DNA from 4 places in the Streptomyces rishiriensis genome. Region 1 is predicted to be linked to each of the others. Evidence: riboswitches for the same ligand, from Rfam matches in the RefSeq annotation. Region 1 holds a riboswitch; each other region holds the start of a gene.
The links. Region 1 has a riboswitch for cyclic di-AMP ahead of QF030_RS18260 (LysM peptidoglycan-binding domain-containing protein). Riboswitches for the same ligand answer to the same signal wherever they lie in the genome.
Positions count from the first base shown of each region.

Region 1 (3,200 bases):
CCTCGATGATGAGGTCGAGCGCGGCGCGGTTGGACTCCAGGTTCGGGGCGAAGCCGCCCTCGTCGCCGAGGCCGGTGGACAGGCCCTTGGTCTTCAGCACCTTCTTGAGGGTGTGGTAGACCTCGGCGCCCCAGCGCAGCGCCTCGGAGAAGGACTCCGCGCCGATCGGGGCGATCATGAACTCCTGGATGTCCACGTTGGAGTCGGCGTGCGAACCGCCGTTCAGGATGTTCATCATCGGCACCGGCAGCAGGTGCGCGTTGGGGCCGCCCAGGTAGCGGAACAGCGGCAGGTCGCTGGCCTCGGAGGCGGCGTGGGCGACGGCGAGCGAGACGCCGAGGATGGCGTTGGCGCCGAGCGAGCCCTTGTTGTCGGTGGCGTCCAGGTCGAACATGGCCTGGTCGATCAGGCGCTGCTCGGTGGCGTCGTAACCGACGAGCTCCGGGCCGATCTGCTCGATGACCGCGAGGACGGCCTTCTCGACACCCTTGCCGTGGTAGCGGTTGGGGTCACCGTCGCGCAGCTCGATGGCCTCGAAGGCACCGGTGGAGGCGCCGGACGGAACGGCGGCACGACCCGTGCTGCCGTCGTCGAGGCCGACCTCGACCTCGACCGTGGGGTTGCCTCGGGAGTCCAGGATTTCCCGGGCTACGACGACGTCGATGGACGGCACGAGCATCTCCTTCTTGGGATGTGACGCTGGTTGTGCGGGGCCCAGGGGCCTTGACGAGCCCTTGCTGAGCCTTGCGACTAGAGCCTAACCGCCCCGGGGCCGTCGGCAGCCGACCGACCGTCCCGTGGACAGACAGACGGTACCTATTGTTTCCGCCCGGAACAAAGGGGGTGGCCGAGAAAGGCCCCCAGGAAGTGTCGAACGGGCAAAGAGAAACCCCGCTCCGGTGCGTACGGGGGAACACGCACCGGAGCGGGGAGCCCGTGGGGACGGGGGGTGACCCTCACGAGGTCTTCAGTGTGCCGACCTCGGATGTGAGGGCGCTGTGGCTTCTCTGGCAGCCAGGTGTCACTCCGGGTGCGGCGGCGCCTCGGGCGCCGGGTCACCTCGGGCGACGTGTCACTTCAGGTGCAGCTGCTGGCCCGGGTAGATCAGGTCGGCGTCGACGACGATGTCCTTGTTCAGCTCGAACAGCTTCGCCCAGCCGCCCTTGACCTTGTGCTTCTCGGCGATGGAGCTGAGGGTGTCGCCCTTGACGACCTTGTACTCACCGTCGCCCTTCTTGACCTTCTTGCCGGTCGGGGTGGTGACCGTCTTGGAGGCGGCCGGGCGGTCGGTCGAGCGGGAGGCGCTCTGCTCCTCGGTCGAGCGGCTGCTGGTGCTGCCGCTGTTCGACGAGCTGGACGAGCTGGAGGAGCCGGAGCCCGAGGAGTCGGCGGCGGAGCCGTTGTAGGCGGCGCCGGACAGGCCGGTGCCGCAGACCGGCCAGGCGCCCTTGCCCTGACCCGCGAGGACCTTCTCGCCGATGGCTATCTGCTGGGACTTGGAGGCCTGGTCGGCGGTGGAGGCGTAGGCGGTGCCGCCGTACGCGGCCCAGGTGGACGCCGAGAACTGGAGGCCGCCGTAGTAACCGTTGCCGGTGTTGATGGACCAGTTGCCGCCGGACTCGCACTGGGCGACCGCGTCCCACTCGGAGGAGGTGGCGGCGGAGGCGTTGCCGGCCGCCATCAGCGGGGCGGCGATGGCGACACCGGTGACGCCGGCGAGCGCGGCGACGCGGGTGGCCTTGGACGGACGGCGGTGCTTGCCCTTCGCGGAAAACAGCATGGTGGATCCCCTCACCGACGCCTGCGAGGTGAGCTGTCGGGTTCGGGCCGTGTGAGTTGCCCGGCCACTCCTCGCCCACCGGAGCGCTGCTCCGTGGGAGGTGTGGCTTCACCCCCAGCCGTTCCGGTCAACCGACCGGCGCGGCACTTACCTTGGGTCCCCCGCTCCTGCCTGCGGCGCTTGACGCGACGACTGTTCCCGGGGCGTCGCTGGCAGGATTCGGCGTTGCGACGGCCGGGGCCCGGGTTGCCGAGCGGCCTCGACCGTAGACACGCGATCGGCCGAATTTCAAAGACGATCAGGGCTTCTGAGACTCATCCCACACTTTCACCAAACCGGACATTCGGCGCGAAGCGTGACGTGAACTCCCGCTGTTTTTCTTGGGCTTTGCGCCCTATTCCACCCCTGTGTCGAGGGTCTGACCGGCGGCGATGTTGCTCGGGTCGACGCCGATGAGGTCCCTGTTCTCGGCATAGAGGGCGCGCCATCCGCCGTCGAGGCCAAGGGAGTCGGCGATGGACGCGAGGGAGTCGCCCTCCTGGACGACGTAGGTGGCCGCGGCATGCCGGCCGGCGGAGGCGGTGGTGGTGCCCTCCACGCCGGAGTCGGTCGCGCTCTCGGTCGCGGCCTCGTCCGCGGTGGCGCCGCGATGCTTGCCGGAGCCGAGGGAACCGGTGTCGACGAGGCTCCAAGAGCCCTCGGTCTGGCCTGAATTGTCCGAGTCGTCCGCTCCCGGGGCCGCCGTGGGCGAGGCGTCGGCCGTGGAGCCGTCGCCGCTGCCGCCGGAATCCCCGGACGTGCCGGAGTCATCCGCGGCGGCGGAGGAAGAGGACGAAGGGGAGGAAGCGGACGCCGAGGGCGAACTGGCGGAATCGCCGGACGAGTCGGACGATCCGGTGGAGGAGTCGTCGGCCGAGGAGCCCGAGGAGCCCGAGGATCCGGACAGCCCCCGGGACAGGTCGGACAATCCGGAGGACCCAGATGAGTCGGACGAGCCGGATGAGTCGGACGAGCCGTCCGCCACGCCGGTGTCCACGCTCAGCGCACCGTTCGCCTGGGTGAGCCCGGAGGTCAGCCCGCAGGTGCCCCACGCGCCGATCCCGTCGGCCGCGAGCACCTTCTGCGCCACGGCGATCTGCTGGCTGCGGCTGGCCAGGTCGGGGCTCGCCGCGTAGTCGAGGCCGCCGTACGCCTCCCAGTCCTTCTGGGTGAGGCTCAGGCCGCCGTACTCGCCGCCGCCCTCGTCGGCGCTCCACGAGCCGCCGGTCTCGCACTGCGCCACCTTGTCCCACACCGTGCCGTCGGCCGCGCTCGCGCCGGACGCGGCGAGCAGCGGGATGGCGATGGCGGAGCCCGTCACTCCGGCCGCGACGAGGAGGGCCGGGGCCTGGCGGGGGCGACGGTGACGACCGTTCCCGGA
Region 1 is NZ_JAUSWV010000002.1:3,562,767-3,565,966, forward strand. Features, by position in the region: gene eno (phosphopyruvate hydratase) at 1-679, opposite strand, end outside; gene QF030_RS18260 (LysM peptidoglycan-binding domain-containing protein) at 1,073-1,780, opposite strand; cyclic di-AMP (ydaO/yuaA leader) riboswitch at 1,784-1,969, opposite strand; gene QF030_RS18265 (LysM peptidoglycan-binding domain-containing protein) at 2,175-3,200, opposite strand, start outside.

Region 2 (3,200 bases), 1.4 Mb from region 1:
CGCCAATCCGGCCTGGACATCGGCTTCCAGAGCCTGGTCCCGCACGCTCAGCCCGAACGGCCCGACGACGGTCACGAGGGGTCTCCTGTCTGCTGGTGTCTACTGGCGATTACGCGGTTTGTCGATAGGTCTCTGCCATCACTCAAGTCAGCGTATCCGGTCACGTTTCGATCACCGATAGCCCCCACGTCCCGCGGGCTCGAATGGGCTCGCCCGGGAGGTCTCCAGGAGGCGCCCGAGAGGTGCCCCGCAGGCCAGGCCCGGTCGGATCACGCCCGAAATGTTTTCGATCAGCTCATATGAGCGGACATGAAGAGAGTTTCCGGGAAGTGGAGATTCATGTCCTCGGACGGGCCGCCGGCCGCTCCGAAACGTCCGCGCACCCCTTTTGCGCGTGACGACGATCACGCGTTTCTTCTCAGGTTCCCCCCGCGACCCGTCGAGCGCGACGGCAGGCGCGCCCCTCACCCCTCCCCCTCCTCCAGCCCCCCTCCGCCTTTCCTCCAGCCTCCCCCCACTCCCCTTCCACCCCCTCCCCCCTTCCCCACCCCCTCTCGCCGCCTCCGATCCCCTCCCCTTCTCGTCCACCTCCCTCCCCCCTCTGCGCGATCCGTCGTCGCCCCGTCGTCGACCCGCCGTCGACCCGCCGTCGACCCGCCGTCGACCCGCCGTCGAACCGGCGCCGGGTCGCCATCGAACCGGCGTCGGCCCGCCACCGATTCGGCACTGATTCACCATCGGTCTATTAATAGGGAGTTGGGGCGAATGCCCGATTCGCCGCTCTTGTGGATGCTGGTGAGTTGGCTCACTCCCCGCGAAGATCCGGTCTACCCTCACCCTTCACCGATTCTCCGCACGCCTTAAGCAAGTTGAAGGTTTGCACCCACAAAGGATCAAGCACCCCATAGGCCACAGACCAAGGTCAATAGGGGTGATCTGTGAATCCGGTACTTGTTCCGGACATGTGCTCTCGCATACGTTCCCGGCCTGTCGGGCGGAACGCCGAATCCTGCCGCCGCTCGCACACCCACCGATACCGCTCGGCAGGAGCGGGGGAACCAGGTAAGTCGCCGAAACGGACTTTCCGTACGTCTTGGATACACAAGACGTTTCGGGCAGGCCTTACGGCTAGGGGTCAAGCCGCGTCCGTCAGGACGCGACCGGGCAGCTCCCGCCCGAACCCGACAGCTCACCTCGCAGGCGCCGGAGAGGAAATTCGTCATGCCCGCTGCCGCTCAGCCGCGCCGCAACCGTTTCGTCCGCACGCTCGCCGTCGCCGCCACCGGCGCGGCCGTGCTCGCCCTTCCCGTCCTCGGGGCGACCACCGCCTCCGCGGCGACCCCGGCCGTCTCCACCGCCACCAGCCTCGGCTACGCCAACAACCTCGACGGCTGGATCCGCGCCTCCCTCCAGGTCATGGGGCAGCACGGCATCCCGGGGACGTACAACGGCATCTACCGCAACGTCATCCGCGAGTCCTCCGGCAACCCCAACGCCATCAACCTCTGGGACTCCAACGCGGCCGCGGGCATCCCGTCCAAGGGGCTGCTCCAGGTCATCGACCCGACCTTCCGCGCCTACCACGTCAACGGGACGTCGTGGGACTCGTACGACCCGGTCGCGAACATCACCGCCGCCTGCAACTACGCGGCCGCGCGCTACGGCTCGATCGACAACGTGTTCGGCGCGTACTGACCGTCCCGCCGACCGGTCACCGGTCCCGGCAGCCGGTGCCGCTACCCGACACCCGGCAGCCGGTGCCGCTACCCGACGCCCGGTAGCCGGTGCCGGTAGCCGGTTACGGAAACAGTCTTTCGAGGACGACGGCCACGCCGTCGTCCTCGTTCGACGTCGTGACCTCGTCGGCCACCGCCTTGAGTTCCGGGTGGGCGTTGGCCATGGCGACGCCTCGCGCCGCCCAGTCGAACATCGGGATGTCGTTGGGCATGTCCCCGAAGGCGACGGTGTCCTCGGGCCGCAGCCCCAGGTGTTCGGCGGCCAGGGCCAGACCCGTCGCCTTGGTGATCCCGCAGGGCTGGAGTTCGACCGTGCCCGGCCCCGACATGGTGACGGTGGCCAGGGAGCCGACCACCGAGCGGGCCGTCGACGCCAACTCGTCGTCGGACAACGTCGGATGGCGCAGCAGTACCTTGCTGATCGGCTCGCACCACAGATCGTCGCGTCGATCGACCCGCAGGGCGGGCAACGTCGGGTGGGGCATCCGGTAGCCCGGCTCGATGAGCGTCAGCCCGTCGACCCCGTCCTGGTCGACGGCCGCGTACAGCTGCCCGACCTCCGCCTCGATCTTGCCGAGCGCGGTCTCGGCCAGCTCCCGGTCCAGGGTGACCGACCACAGCAGACGGTCCGCGCCGGCGTCGTACAACTGCGCCCCCTGCCCGCACACCGCGAGCCCCCTGCTGTGCAGCCGGTCGAGCAGCGGGCGCACCCGGGGCGCGGGCCGTCCGGTCACCACCAGGTGGCGTGCGCCGGCGCTCGCCACCCGCGCGAGCGCGTCGAGCGACCGGTCGGAGAAGGTGTCGTCGCCGCGGAGCAGCGTCCCGTCCAGGTCGGTGGCGATGAGGGAGTACGCGGTGCGCGCGGCATATGCGGTGGGTGCGGCCATGATCAGAGAATACGGATCCCGGGGTCCCCGGGTTCGACGCGAACCGGACGACGTCGAAGTCCTGTCCGGTTCTGCCAACTCCCCTTGTGTGCCTGGCTCACGACTGGCTGCCGACCGACTCAATGGAACGGCTTTCTGACACCTCGCCGGGTAGTGGACGGTTAAAGGCCTCTGCACCGGTTGGCAGCAACATGTGACGCTACCTACCGCGATGCCCGGGTGGAGCGGTACCGTCCAGGTGTCCAGGGGGGACTTGATCGGGGGGTCGGGTTGAGCAGTGGGCGCATTCGTGTGCTGGGGCCGCAGGATCTCGGCGAGGGGGAGAGGGAGCGGTGGCGCGCGCTGCGTGCCGCGTCCGGGCTTCCGCGGAACCCGTTCATGGAACCGGAGTTCACCGACGCCGTGGGCTTGGTGAGGCCACGCTCGCGGGTGGCGGTGGTGTACGAGGGGCGGGAGCCGGTCGGCTTTCCTGCCCCACGAGCGGGGCCGGCTCGGACAGGGGCAGGCCCTCGCGTACGGCGTCTCGGACGCGCAGGGCGCGGTGCTGGCCCCGGGTCTCGGACTGAAGGCGGCCGAA
Region 2 is NZ_JAUSWV010000002.1:5,004,724-5,007,923, reverse strand. Features, by position in the region: gene QF030_RS24785 (polyprenyl synthetase family protein) at 1-75, opposite strand, end outside; cyclic di-AMP (ydaO/yuaA leader) riboswitch at 1,019-1,218, shown strand; gene QF030_RS24780 (transglycosylase SLT domain-containing protein) at 1,222-1,695, shown strand; gene QF030_RS24775 (HAD family hydrolase) at 1,799-2,623, opposite strand; partial or broken gene QF030_RS24770 (GNAT family N-acetyltransferase) at 2,915-3,200, shown strand, end outside.
Region 2: another riboswitch for cyclic di-AMP. It lies ahead of QF030_RS24780 (transglycosylase SLT domain-containing protein); the one in region 1 lies ahead of QF030_RS18260 (LysM peptidoglycan-binding domain-containing protein).

Region 3 (3,200 bases), 530 kb from region 1:
CGTCAGCGACTCGGGCGAGCTGGATCCGGCGGCGAACTTCTGGCACACGGGCGGCGAGAAGATCGTGTACACGACGGAGAAGGGCGCCGACCGGATCCGTGCGCTGGGCATCGCCGCGGACGCCGTCCCGCTCGGCCCCGAAGTGGACTGGCGCCGCCTCCTCGAACACCTCCACGACGTCCGCGGCGTACGGCGGCTCATGGTCGAGGGCGGCGGCACCGTCCACACCCAGCTGCTCCGGCAGGGCCTCGCCGACGAGCTCCAGCTCGTCCTCGCCCCGCTCTTCGTGGGCGACCCGTCCGCGCCCCGCCTCTTCGGGCCCGGCGGCTACCAGGGCGGACGGCTGCGCCTGGTGGAGTCCCGGCGTATCGAGGACGTCGTCCTGAACCGCTACGAGCCCACCGCACCCGGCACGGGACCGCTGCCCGCCGCGGCCGACCGGCACTGGCTGGCCCTGGCCTGCGCCCTCGCGGCCGACTGTCCGCCGTCGGAGACCGCCTTCAGCGTCGGCGCCGTGATCGTGGCCGCCGACGGCACGGAGCTGGCGCGCGGCCACTCCCGCGAGGCCGGCGACCCGGTCGTGCACGCCGAGGAGGCCGCCCTCGCGAAGCTCGACCCCGCCGATCCCCGGCTGCCCGCGGCCACCGTCTACAGCAGCCTCGAACCGTGCGCCCGCCGATCCTCCCGCCCGGCGCCCTGTGCCCGCCTCATCCTCGACGCCGGAGTGGGCCGGGTGGTCACGGCCTGGCGCGAGCCGGACACCTTCGTCACGGACGCGGACGGAACCGGTCTGCTGGCGGGCCGGGGCGTCGACGTCCTCGTGCTTCCGGAGTACGAGGAGCGGGCGAAGGAGCCGAACCGCCACCTCCTCTGAGGCCGCCGGGGCCCCGGTGATCAACCGATGTGCTTTCTGCCCCGCCGATGGCGTACAGTTGTGTTCATCGCCGCGGGGTGGAGCAGCTCGGTAGCTCGCTGGGCTCATAACCCAGAGGTCGCAGGTTCAAATCCTGTCCCCGCTACTGATGAACCGAAGGCCGGAATCCGAAAGGGTTCCGGCCTTCGGTGTTTTCGTCGCGCATCCCATCCCCTTACTGCCGGTGACCGGGCGACCGCCCTGCGCATTACAACTGAGTTACCATCACCACTCCTATGACTGACGGGGCGTTTACGGGGCATGGCGGGGGGCGGTCAACTCGCCCGTTTTTCACCGCTGGTGGCCTAAAAGTCCAGGCCGGGAATGATGTTGATCAAGAGGAACGGCTTGGAAACCCACCCCCGGGTCTATTAACGTTCGATAACGCAGCGCGGTCGTCCCAGCCGGCACCAGAGTCGGCTCCGTGCGGCACGTGCCGAATCCCGCAAGGGAACCGGGGAACCACCACCTTGGGGTGAATCACGCGGAAGCCGTCGTGAACTCGCAGAGTCCACGACCGGTATACGCGCGTAGGAGACCTTCCCGCTCCGAACCCGTCAGCTAACCCGGTAGGCGACGGAAGGAAAGGAGTGCGCCCGCGTGGCGTCCAACCCGCCTGCCCCCGAGGCCCCGTACGCGCCCAGCCAGCCGTCCACCGACACCTTCGGCTACGGCGGCTATCGCACCGACGAGGGACCTTGGGAGGAGTGGAACCCCACCGCGGAGTCCACTCGCCCGGTACGCGGCAAGCACCGCGTCGCCAAGCAGCGCGGCGGCGGATTCGCCCGCAGCTCCACCGTCCTCGGTGTCGGCGTCATCGCCGCCGTCAGCGCGGGTGGCATGGCCAGCGCCAACACCGGCAAGGCCCCGGTCTCCATCTCGATGCCGGACCTGCCCAACGTCGGTTCGCTCATCTCCGACGACGACGAGCCCGTCCAGGAAGCCGCGCCGGCCCTCGCCGGCTTCGGCTCCGAAGCCGCCCTGGACACCGAGGAGAGCGCCGCCGACGCCGGCGAGGCGCTGCGCAGCCGGATCATGGCGCAGGCCGAGTCGCAGCAGTCCCAGGTCGAGGTCAAGGCACTCGCCGCAGCGGCCGAGGCCGAGGCCGACGCCGCCGCCAAGGCCGAGAAGGAGGCGGAGGCCAAGGCCGCCGCCGCGAAGAAGAAGGCCGCCGAGGAAGCCGCCGCGAAGGCCGAGGCCGCGCGCCTGGCCGAACTGGCCAAGCAGTACACGCTGCCGACCTCCTCGTACACCATCACCTCGACCTTCGGCCAGGCCGGTTCCCTCTGGTCCTCCGGCTACCACACGGGTCTCGACTTCGCCGCGCCGACGGGCACCCTCATCAAGGCCGTCCACAGCGGCACCATCACCGAGGCCGGCTGGGCCGGTTCCTACGGCTACCGCACCATCCTGACCCTGGACGACGGCACCGAGCTGTGGTTCTGCCACCAGTCGTCGATCAGCGTCAGCGTCGGCCAGAAGGTCGCCACCGGTGATGTGATCGGCCGGGTGGGCGCGACCGGGAACGTCACCGGGGCCCACCTCCACCTCGAGGTCCACCCGGGCGGCAGCGCCGACGGCATCGACCCGGCGGCCTGGCTGCGCGGCAAGGGCCTCAACCCCTGAGCCGCCCGTCCGGACACCCCTGATGCACCCCGCAGCCCTGACGCCCTCCGCGTCGGGGCTGCCGGTCCGTGCCAATCCGCTGGGGCTGATCCGCTGTGCCGGGCACCCCGTTCGGCTGTGCTGTTCACATGTTCTTCGCGTCACGCGCGGAATGGGCGGACCGTCGGCTTCCGTTGAGACCGAGCATGACGTCTCTTCGCACACTCGGCTCCTCCGACCTCGAGGTCTTCCCGCTCTCCCTCGGCGGCAACGTCTTCGGCTGGACCGCCGACGAGGCGGCCTCCTTCGCCGTACTCGACGCCTACGCGGCCGCCGGCGGGAACTTCGTCGACACCGCCGACTCCTACTCGTCCTGGGTCGAGGGCAACAGCGGTGGTGAGTCCGAGACCATCATCGGCAGCTGGCTGAAGGCCCGGGGCAACCGCGACGACGTCGTGATCGCCACCAAGGTGAGCCAGCACCCCGAATTCCGCGGCCTGTCCGCCGACAACATCAAGGCCGCCGCCGACGCCTCGCTCCGCCGTCTGGGCACCGACCACATCGACCTCTACTACACGCACTTCGACAAGCCCGAGGTGCCCGTCGAGGAGATCGTCGGCGCGCTCGACGAGCTGGTGAGGGCGGGCAAGGTACGGCACATCGCCGCCTCGAACATCTCGCC
Region 3 is NZ_JAUSWV010000002.1:4,092,469-4,095,668, reverse strand. Features, by position in the region: gene QF030_RS20620 (dihydrofolate reductase family protein) at 1-874, shown strand, start outside; tRNA gene QF030_RS20615 (tRNA-Met) at 946-1,019, shown strand; cyclic di-AMP (ydaO/yuaA leader) riboswitch at 1,338-1,504, shown strand; gene QF030_RS20610 (M23 family metallopeptidase) at 1,514-2,539, shown strand; gene QF030_RS20605 (aldo/keto reductase) at 2,725-3,200, shown strand, end outside.
Region 3: another riboswitch for cyclic di-AMP. It lies ahead of QF030_RS20610 (M23 family metallopeptidase); the one in region 1 lies ahead of QF030_RS18260 (LysM peptidoglycan-binding domain-containing protein).

Region 4 (3,200 bases), 3.6 Mb from region 1:
TCGAGCCCGAGATGGTCAACCCGGACAGCGACCTGTACCGGGCCCACCCCGACTGGGTGCAGTTCCAATCCGGACGAAAGCGGACGGAGTTCCGCAATCAGCTCGTACTGAACCTCGCGCGCGAGGACGTCCAGGAGTACCTCTGGGAGCAGCTCCACGGCCTCCTCTCCAGCGCGCCCGTGGACTATGTGAAGTGGGACTTCAACCGCTGCTTCACCGACGCCGGGTGGCCGGACGACCCCTACCCGCAGCGTCTCTGGGTGGACCACGTCCGGGCCCTGTACGCGCTGGTGGACCGGTTGCGGGCGGCTCACCCCGGGGTCGCCTTCGAGTCCTGCTCCGGGGGTGGCGGGCGCATCGATCTCGGGATCATGAGCCGCACCGACCAGGTGTGGACCTCCGACAACACCGATCCGCTCGACCGGCTCGACATCCAGCACGGCTTCAGCCAGATCCACCCCGCCCGGGTCATGGCGGCGTGGGTCACCGACAGCCCCAACACCCAGCTCAACGGCCGGGTCAGCACCCTGCGCTTCCGGTTCGTGAGTGCCATGGCCGGCGTGCTCGGCGTCGGCGGGGACCTCTCCGAGTGGAGCGAGGAAGAGCTCGCCGAGGCGCGCCGGTGGGTGGACCTCTACAAGGAGATCCGGTCCCTTGTGCAGCAGGGCGACCTCTACCGGCTGCGGCCCCCGGCGGGCGGACTGAGCGCCGTCCAGTACGTGCGCGGTGACGACAGCGTCGTCCTCGCCTGGCTCCAGGCACAGCGGTTCGGGGAGCCCGTACCGCCGCTGCGGCTGCGCGGACTCGACCCGACGGCATCGTACGAATGCCGTGAAACGGGCGAAGTCCACCGGGGGGCGGTCCTGCTGCATCACGGGCTGCGCGCCGACCTCCGGGGCGACCTTGATGCGACGGTTATCCGCCTGCGTCGTATCTGAGGTTTCTGTCCGAATTGGTTCCTTCGTTCCAACTCGCTCTGGAATAAAGGAACCTGGAGAGCTGTCACGTGAGCAGCGTCATATCCGTGACCCTGCGTGGCTCGTCATGCCCACGTAATTCGCGCCCTTTGCAAGGGGGCTTGGCGCGAAGCGGGCTCTTCGCGTCACGCCGTGTGACCGGGAATTCTCACAAGGGATCAAGAGAAAGGAGTCGACAGCGCAACCTCTGCTTGTCCCTGTGCGTCCTGGTCGCTTACGTTCCACACCAATCCGGACGGACGCCGAATCCTGCCACCGCCCGGAGCCCGCACACTCACCCGTACCTGGCAGGAGCGGGGGACCCACAGGTACAACCGCCTGTTCCGGTCTCCGGAACAGGCTTTGGGGTAAAGCCGCGCCTCGGCGCGGCCGGGCATCTCCAGCCCGCACCCGACAGCTCACCTCGCAGGCGCCGGAGAGGAATTCGCCATGCCCGCGAAGGGTAAGCACCGCCGTCCGAAGACCCAGCGCTTCGCCCGTTCCATCGCCGTCGCCGGAACGGGCGGCGCCGCGCTCGCCCTTCCGCTCATAGGCGCCGCCGGCGCCCACGCGGCCCCCGCTCAGTCCGTCGCCCAGTCGGCTTCCCAGACCGTTGCGGAGAAGGCCGTGCAGTCGGTGCCGGTGGCGCAGAAGACGGCCACCGCCACGACCGCCGAGTCCTACACCGTGCGCTCCGGCGACTACCTGTCGAAGATCGCCGACGAGCAGAACGTCAGCGGCGGCTGGCAGAGGCTGTACCAGGACAACCGTCAGGCCGTCGGCAGCGACCCGTCGCTGATCCACCCGGGGCTGAAGCTCTCGATCGGCAAGAAGGCCGCGACCGGCAGCACCGGTTCGTCCTCCGGCTCGTCGTCCTCGTCCTCCTCGTCGAAGTCGAAGGCGTCCGGAACCAAGTCGTCGTCCTCTTCCTCCTCTTCGTCCGGTTCGTCCTCCTCGAAGGCGGTCACCCAGGCCGCCGAGAGCGGCACCGGCACCTCCAGCGGTTACACGCTGCCGGTGGCGGGCGCCACCGTCGGCACGGCGTACCACACGGCCGGCAGCATGTGGTCCAGCGGCTACCACACCGGCACCGACTTCGTCGTCCCGACCGGCACCACCCTCAAGGCCGTGGGCGCCGGCACCGTCGTCTCCGCGGGCTGGGACGGCGCGTACGGCAACCAGGTCGTCGTCAAGCTCGCCGACGGCTACTACGCCCAGTACGCCCACCTGTCCCAGCTCTCCGTCTCGGCAGGCCAGACCGTGACCGCGGGCCAGCAGGTCGGCCTCTCCGGTGCGACCGGCAACGTGACCGGTCCGCACCTGCACTTCGAGATCCGCACCACGCCGGACTACGGCTCCGACGTCGACCCGATCGCGTACCTCCGCGCGCACGGCGTCTCCGTCGGCTGACCCCTCCGACTGCGACGACCTCCCGCCTGACACGCGGCCGAAGGCCGGACCCTGATCCCCCGGGTTCGGCCTTCGGCATGCCCGGGGAGGGGCGGGGCGATGTTGGAGTTTGCGCGTTCATGATCGTTCTATTGCGTTCGTGTGGCATCCCTTCGTGTTCCGTCGACAGGCGGGACAGAGTGGGGCCACAGTGATCTCCGTCAGTGAGCAAGCGCTTTCTACAGCTCTTCGGAGGTCCTGTGTCCGGCGTCGACCGACGCATCGTCATCAAGGGCGCCGCGGCCGCGGCCGCCGTCACCGCCGTCACCCTGCTGGCCGGGCTCGTCTCCGCGCCCGCCGGGCACGCCACCGGCATCCCGCGCCGGATCGTCGAGAACCTCGACCGCGGCCTGGTCGCCACTCCCTCCGGCGGAGGGACCTTCCTCAGCTGGCGGCTGCTCGGCACGGAATACGCCCGGCACGGCGACGCCCTCGCCTTCAACGTCTACAAGAACGGACGCCGGCTCAACCGGGATCCGATACGCAAGTCGACGACCTATCAGGACGACAGCCCGGGGACGGGGACGTACACCGTCCGCGCCGTCGTCGACGGGCGGGTGCAGAAACCGAGTCCGGCGGCTCTGCGCTTCACCGACGGCTACGCCGAGATCCCGCTGGCCGGCGCCGACGGCTACACCGTGCAGCACGCCTGGCCGGGTGACCTCGACGGCGACGGACGCTACGAGCTCGTCGTCAGCCGACTGTCCGGAACTCGTGACAGGCCCGACCTGCTGGAGGCCTACACGCTCACCGGTGAGCGCCTGTGGCGGGTCGATCTGGGCCCCGGCTCGTACA
Region 4 is NZ_JAUSWV010000002.1:7,162,373-7,165,572, forward strand. Features, by position in the region: gene QF030_RS34185 (alpha-galactosidase) at 1-938, shown strand, start outside; cyclic di-AMP (ydaO/yuaA leader) riboswitch at 1,243-1,402, shown strand; gene QF030_RS34190 (M23 family metallopeptidase) at 1,407-2,366, shown strand; gene QF030_RS34195 (rhamnogalacturonan lyase family protein) at 2,606-3,200, shown strand, end outside.
Region 4: another riboswitch for cyclic di-AMP. It lies ahead of QF030_RS34190 (M23 family metallopeptidase); the one in region 1 lies ahead of QF030_RS18260 (LysM peptidoglycan-binding domain-containing protein).